2 regions of the Paenibacillus lacisediminis genome follow, and region 1 is predicted to be linked to the other one. Evidence: riboswitches for the same ligand, from Rfam matches in the RefSeq annotation. Region 1 holds a riboswitch; the other holds the start of a gene.
The links. Region 1 has a riboswitch for cyclic di-GMP ahead of ACLD72_RS17905 (polysaccharide deacetylase family protein). Riboswitches for the same ligand answer to the same signal wherever they lie in the genome.
Positions count from the first base shown of each region.

Region 2: linked by a shared signal. The riboswitch ahead of ACLD72_RS02850 (transglutaminase-like domain-containing protein) and the one ahead of ACLD72_RS17905 (polysaccharide deacetylase family protein) in region 1 are both predicted to bind cyclic di-GMP.

Region 1 is NZ_JBKIAX020000008.1:313,250-316,372, forward strand. Features, by position in the region: gene ACLD72_RS17900 (NCS2 family permease) at 1-1,187, shown strand, start outside; cyclic di-GMP riboswitch class I at 1,390-1,479, shown strand; gene ACLD72_RS17905 (polysaccharide deacetylase family protein) at 1,551-3,047, shown strand; gene ACLD72_RS17910 (nucleotide sugar dehydrogenase) at 3,108-3,123, shown strand, end outside.
Region 2 is NZ_JBKIAX020000001.1:658,676-661,798, forward strand. Features, by position in the region: gene ACLD72_RS02840 (LysR family transcriptional regulator) at 1-222, opposite strand, end outside; gene ACLD72_RS02845 (MFS transporter) at 349-1,713, shown strand; cyclic di-GMP riboswitch class I at 1,795-1,876, shown strand; gene ACLD72_RS02850 (transglutaminase-like domain-containing protein) at 1,893-2,699, shown strand; gene ACLD72_RS02855 (response regulator) at 2,826-3,123, shown strand, end outside.

The DNA.
Region 1 (3,123 bases):
TCACGATTCTTATGGGATTGTTCGTCAACATCCCGATCGCGCTGGCACCGGGCATGGGGCTGAACGCCTACTTCATGACCGTGGTGCTTAGCTCGGGTGGGGCTATCACTTGGCAGGCGGCGCTTGGCGCGGTATTTATTTCCGGTATCATTTTTCTGATTCTGACGGTGACGAAGGTGCGCCAGCTGCTGCTGGTCGCCGTGCCGCAGAGCATTAAGGCGGCCATCACGGTTGGCATCGGCCTGTTTGTGGCCAGCCTCGGTTTGAAGATGAGCAACCTGATCGGCGCCAATCTGTCGGGGGTAACGGACACGTCCGCCACGGTTCCCGGCAGCAGCATCAACTTCACGCTGGGCGATTTCGTCCATAGCCCCGATGTCCAATTAACGTTGATCGGCTTGATTTTGATTGCCATTTTGATGTCGCTGCGGGTCAAAGGAGCGCTGTTGATCGGGATTATCGCCACGACCATAATCGGCATTCCGATGGGCGTCACCAACGTTTCCGGACTTTCCGGCGCCAGCTGGCTGCCCGCTTTCGACAACCTTGCGGTAGGCCAGCTCGATTTGGGCGCGGCTTTGCATCTGGGACTGTTTGAAATTGTTTTTGTATTCACGTTCGTTGAATTGTTTGATACGTTCGGCACTTTGGTCGGCACGGCCACCCGCGCCGGCTTGATGAAAAACAAAGAAGAAGGCGAGAAAAAAATCGGCAAGGCGATGCTGGTGGATGCGGTTGGCGTCAGCGCGGGCGCGTTTCTTGGCACCAGCACGATCACTTCCTATGTAGAGAGCACCGCTGGTGTGGCCGAAGGCGGACGCACCGGGCTCACTTCGGTAACGACGGGGATTTTGTTCCTCCTGGCGCTGTTCATCGCTCCGCTAGCCGGTGTTGTGCCCAGTGCGGCAACGGCTCCGGCGCTGATTATCGTCGGCGTGCTGATGATCGGCCAGGTCAAATCGATCGAGTGGGATGAGTTCTTGCATGCATTCCCGGCGTTTTTGACGATCGTATTGATGCCTTTTACCGGAAGCATCGCCAACGGGATCGCCGCCGGTTTAGTCTCTTATGTCATTCTGGGCGGATTCAACAATCTGTTCAGCAAAAACAAAGTCAAAATTCATTGGCTGATGTGGGTGCTGGTGGTTCTTGTACTGGCCCGCTACATTTTCCTTGGTACCGAATAACGGGATTATCTCGGCCAACAAGGGTGTCCGCTCCGAAAGGAGCAGGCACCCTTGTTTTTTAGCTCTATTTTTAGGAAATTGGACATGGAAGGAGCTGGGGCTAAAATCCCGAATATTTTTTTGTGAATCCGCTTTTTTTCATAAACAATGGATTGATTTCCAGCGGGAGTCGATTATAATAAATTTAAATAATTAAATGAAACGAAGTTAAAGGCAAACTATTCGAAAGGATAGGACGCAAAGTTTGGAGTCTAAAGCGTGCAAGCAGCGCTATGATTGTCCGGCCGCCATGCAGGAATGGCGGTTTTTTTATTTTCAGTGTTTTGATTGGTAAAAATTAACTTTCAAGAAGAAGGTGAACTCATGATATCGCTTGGAGGACAAGGGGCCCGTGCCGTACGGATCGGTATCGCCATAGCCCTGCTTGCGTTTTGGGTGGCCGGCTGCAGCCGGGCCAATCCGCAGGCGGACAACGGGGATGGGACTTCTTCCCTTTCCGGTGTTCAGACCGTTTCATCACAGCAGCAGCCAATTACCCGGTATACCGGAGAACCGAGCAAAGCTTTGTCTTTTGTATACACAGCCAAAAAAGAACTTTCCCTAACGTTTGACGGGTTGGGCGATCGCGAGACGATCATGCGTTTGCTGGATGAGCTGGACAAGTACCAAATCAAGGCGACGTTTTTTGTCCCGGGCATGCGGGTGGCCGAGGAGCCTGATCTCGTCAAGGAATTGGTCAGCCGTGGTCACGAGGTGGAAAACAATACGTTGACGCGCGCCGACTTAACGACCTTAAGCTATGAAGAAATCTATAAAGAAATCAACCGTACCAACGGATTGATTGCTGACGCTACAGGTAAGACGCCGCAGTTTGTCCGGACCCGGGGGGCCCGCATAAGCGACGATGTCCGCCTGGTGGCGGCGCAAACCGGACTGCAGGCTGTCGTTTCCTACAACATTAACCCGAAAGACAGCGACATGCAAAGCGCCAAGGAAATCGGCGATTACATACGGAAGTACATTAGCCGCGGCGGCATTATTGCGCTAAATACGGACGTGAATCCCGAGGTGGTATCCTCCATTTCCTATATTGCGGATGCGGCGAACGAAGTGAGCTATAAGCTGGTGCCGCTCGCAAAGCTGGTGCAAGACGGAGGGGAGCGGAAGCCGCTGGAGCAGATTTCGGGATACGATGCCGCCCGGATCAACCCCGATTACAAGCAGGCGGACTATAATCTGATTTATAACGCCAAAGATATCGCCAAATGGAACTCGCACGGCAAAAAGGTCGTTGCCCTGACCTTTGACGATTGGGGCAGTGATTTGACCGTCACCCGTCTGTTGAAAGTTCTGTCGGATCATGACGTTAAAGCGACCTTTTTTCTGCGGGCGAACGGCGTGGAGAACAACCCGAACCTGGCTCGAGCGATTGTTGAAGAAGGCCATCTTGTCGCCAATCATACCTACACTCATCCCGTAATTACGCAAATACCGCCCGATGAGCTGCAGGAGGAAGTGGTCAAGGCGCACCGCGTCATCACCGAGGCGATTCAACAGCAGCCGGCGATGTTGTTCAGACCTCCAACCGGGGAGATCAACAAAGAAACGGCCAAGGTGATCGCGGCCACGGGGTATAAGACGATCGCTTTGTACGATGTGACTACCCTGGACTGGAATTCCGACCATGACGCTCAGTACATTTTAAACGGGGTGCTGCATCAGACGACCAACGGCAGCGTTATTTTGCTGCATATGCTTGACGGTATCCATACACTGGAGGCTTTGCCGGAAGTGATCGACCAGTTGAAGCGGCGGGGTTATTCCTTTGTGCTTCTGGACGAGCTGTACGGGATGAAATAAAGAACGGACGCTTACTTAGCATCTATGAATACTCAAGGGGAAATGAACGGAGTTGAACTTATGGATTTGGATCAGT
Region 2 (3,123 bases), on a different contig from region 1:
TACGTTCAGTGCGATTTCCACTTTCTTCAAAAACGTCCTGCCGAAGTGGTTGAGCCGGATTTGCCGGTTCTGCCGGTCAAACAGCGGCACGCCCAAATCTTGTTCCAGCCGGGCGATCGTTTTGCTCAGCGCGGGCTGGGCGATGTGAAGCTCCTGCGCGGCTTTCGTCATATGCTCCAAGCGGGCGACCGTCTGAAAATATTGCAGCTGCAGCAGTTCCATACTAGTCATTCCTTTTCATTAATATACTGTAGTATATGATTTTATAATTAAATATATATTTTTAATTATCAATATGCAATTATAAAATAACTCATAGCAAAGGTTTTTGAGGAGGCATGATTTGTTATGAGAAAGCAGACAGAGGGAGAATCGGCCGAAAAGCTGATTCGTATTTTGGCATTTACGATGGTGCTTTCGTCGATGAGCGCCACGATGTTTAATATCGTCCTGCCGGAAATTAAAAGCGAGTTCCAATTATCCGTGGCGCAGGTCAGCTGGGTAGCCACTATTTATATGCTGATCTATGCGATCGGATCGGTCATCTACGGGAAATTGGCCGACGTATTCAAGTTCAAAAATTTAATCACATTTGGTTTGGCCGTGTTTTGTCTGGGCTCGCTCGCCGGGCTTGCCGCCCAGGCGTTTTGGATGGTGCTGGCCGGGCGGGTTTTGCAGGCGGCGGGAGCGGCGGTCATTCCGGCGGCGGCGATGATCATTCCTGTCCGCCACTTTCCGCCCGAACGCCGCGGGTACGCGCTCGGAATCACGGCAACCGGACTGGCTGTCGGGGGGGCGATCGGACCGGTCGTTTCGGCGTTGATCGTCAGTCTGGTCGATTGGCGTTGGCTGTTTTGCATTCCGATGCTGATGCTTGTTACCTTGCCGTTTTACCGCCGTTATTTAAGCGAGCAGGCGCCCAAATACGCCAGAGTCGATTGGCTGGGGGCCGGTCTGCTGGGCGGCGCGGTAGCCTTGCTGCTGCTGGGCGTTACTTATGGCCGAATGATGTTTTATCTGGGCAGTTTGCTCTTATTCTTGCTGTTTGCCATCCGCAATCGGACGGCGGCTCATCCGTTCGTCGATCCGCAGCTTTTCCGCAACAGAAGTTATTCCCTGGGGCTGCTCATGTCCATACTGGCGATGGGGATTGGTTATGCACTCCCGTTCCTGTCTCCGCAGCTGTTGGCGGATGTCAACGGGCTGGACTCGGGCTGGATTGGCTTCGCTATGGTTCCGGGGGCGGCGGTGTCGGCTGTTCTGGGCAGAACTGGAGGCAAGCTGGCGGATGCCAAGGGCAACCCGTTTGTGTTTTGCACCGCGTCCATGTTGCTGCTGGTTTGCTTTACTCTGATCTCGATCTTCGCGGGAGCGGCGGTCCCTATGATTGCCGTATTATTAATCTTTGGCAACGTCGGTCAGATGTTTATGCAAATCGCCTTGACAGGCACGATTTCGCGGACGCTGACCAAGGAACAGACCGGGGTCGGCATGGGGCTGCTGTCGATGTCGAACTTTCTTTCCGGCGCGGTGGCGGCCAGCGTCTACAGCAAGGCTGTGGATCAAGGCGGAAGCGTGCGTTGGAACCCGCTAAACCCGTTTGTAAATTCCGGCGCGTACAGTAATATCTATCTCATTCTCGCCGCTTTGGTGGTGATGATGGTACTTTTTTATTATTTTTACTTTTCACAAAATGTCGCACAAAAAATATAAAAATTTTAGATTTTTTTGTCTTATAGGGCTAACAAATGACGCCTGTGCTTCCGATAGAGATAAAGAAAGATATAAAACTTTACACGAAAATGGCAAACCTGTCGAAAGGCAGGGACGCAAAGCTACAGGGCCTGTATTTTTTTGCTGGCAGCCAGTTACCGAAGGGGGTTTTATTTTTTATGCGTAAATTGAAGTTTGTAACGATAGCCCTTGTACTCTTGTTTGCCGGATTTGGCGGAGCGGAGGTGCGGGGAGCCGAACTTGAGGGCTGGCTGGGTAAGGACAACCTGTCCATGGGAGCGATCAGCATCCATTACGACGTGAAGCCGAAAATCAAGACCAAGCTGTTGATCGAGAACGGAAAAAACAAGTATACCTATAATCTGACGTACGGTGCCAAAGAGGAGACGTTTCCGCTGCAAATGGGCAACGGGGATTACACGATAAGCCTGTTGGAACAGATTAAAGGGACCACGTACCGCCTTGTGCACAAGGATACGGTGAAGCTCAGCTTGCAGGATGAGACGCCGGTTTATCTGAATTCGACGCAAAATGTGAATTGGGATATAGACGGCTTGGCGGTGAAGAAGGCGGCGGAGCTGACGAAAGACGCGGCTACCGATGAAGACAAGGTGAAGGCTATTTATAATTACATGATTAGCAATATCAAATATGACGACAGTCTGGCGTTCACCGCTTCTTCGGATTATTTGCCGGATATCGAACGCACTTTGACTGTCAAGAAAGACATCTGCTATGGCTTCTCCTCTCTGTTTGCGGGGATGCTGCGCAGTGTTGGGGTTCCGGCCAAGCTGGCGATGGGATCTTCCGATTATGTGAAGACGTATCACGCCTGGAATGAAGTTTTTGTGAACGGACGCTGGGTGGTCATCGACACGACGGCCGATGCCGGCTGGAAGGGGACAACGACCGCGTTTACTATGATCAAGGACGCCTCTAAATATAAGGCGGACAAGTATTACTAAGCCAAATCATGAACAGCCGAATAGAAAAAAGAGCCTTGAACGTTTGTTCAAGGCTTCTTTGTTTGGGTGGGATATGCTATCTTCTTATTGAAGGGAAGAGTATCCAAGCGGGGGAGTCTGGCTCTAATGAGAGTAATACTTGTGGATGATGAACGGCTGGCCTTGAATTATATGGAGCGGCTGCTGATGAAGCTGGCCGACGTGGAGATTATCGGGAAATTTACCGACCCCGTCAAGGGGATGAGCGAAATTCTCCGGGAGCGTGTGGATGTGCTGTTTTTGGACATCAGCCTGCCGGAAATCAACGGCATTGAATTGGCGGCACGGATTTTGGAATCGAAACCGGAGATACATATCGTTTTTGTCACGGCGTACAATGAATATGCCATCAAAGCTTTTGAGTTAAACGCACTGGATTATCTGC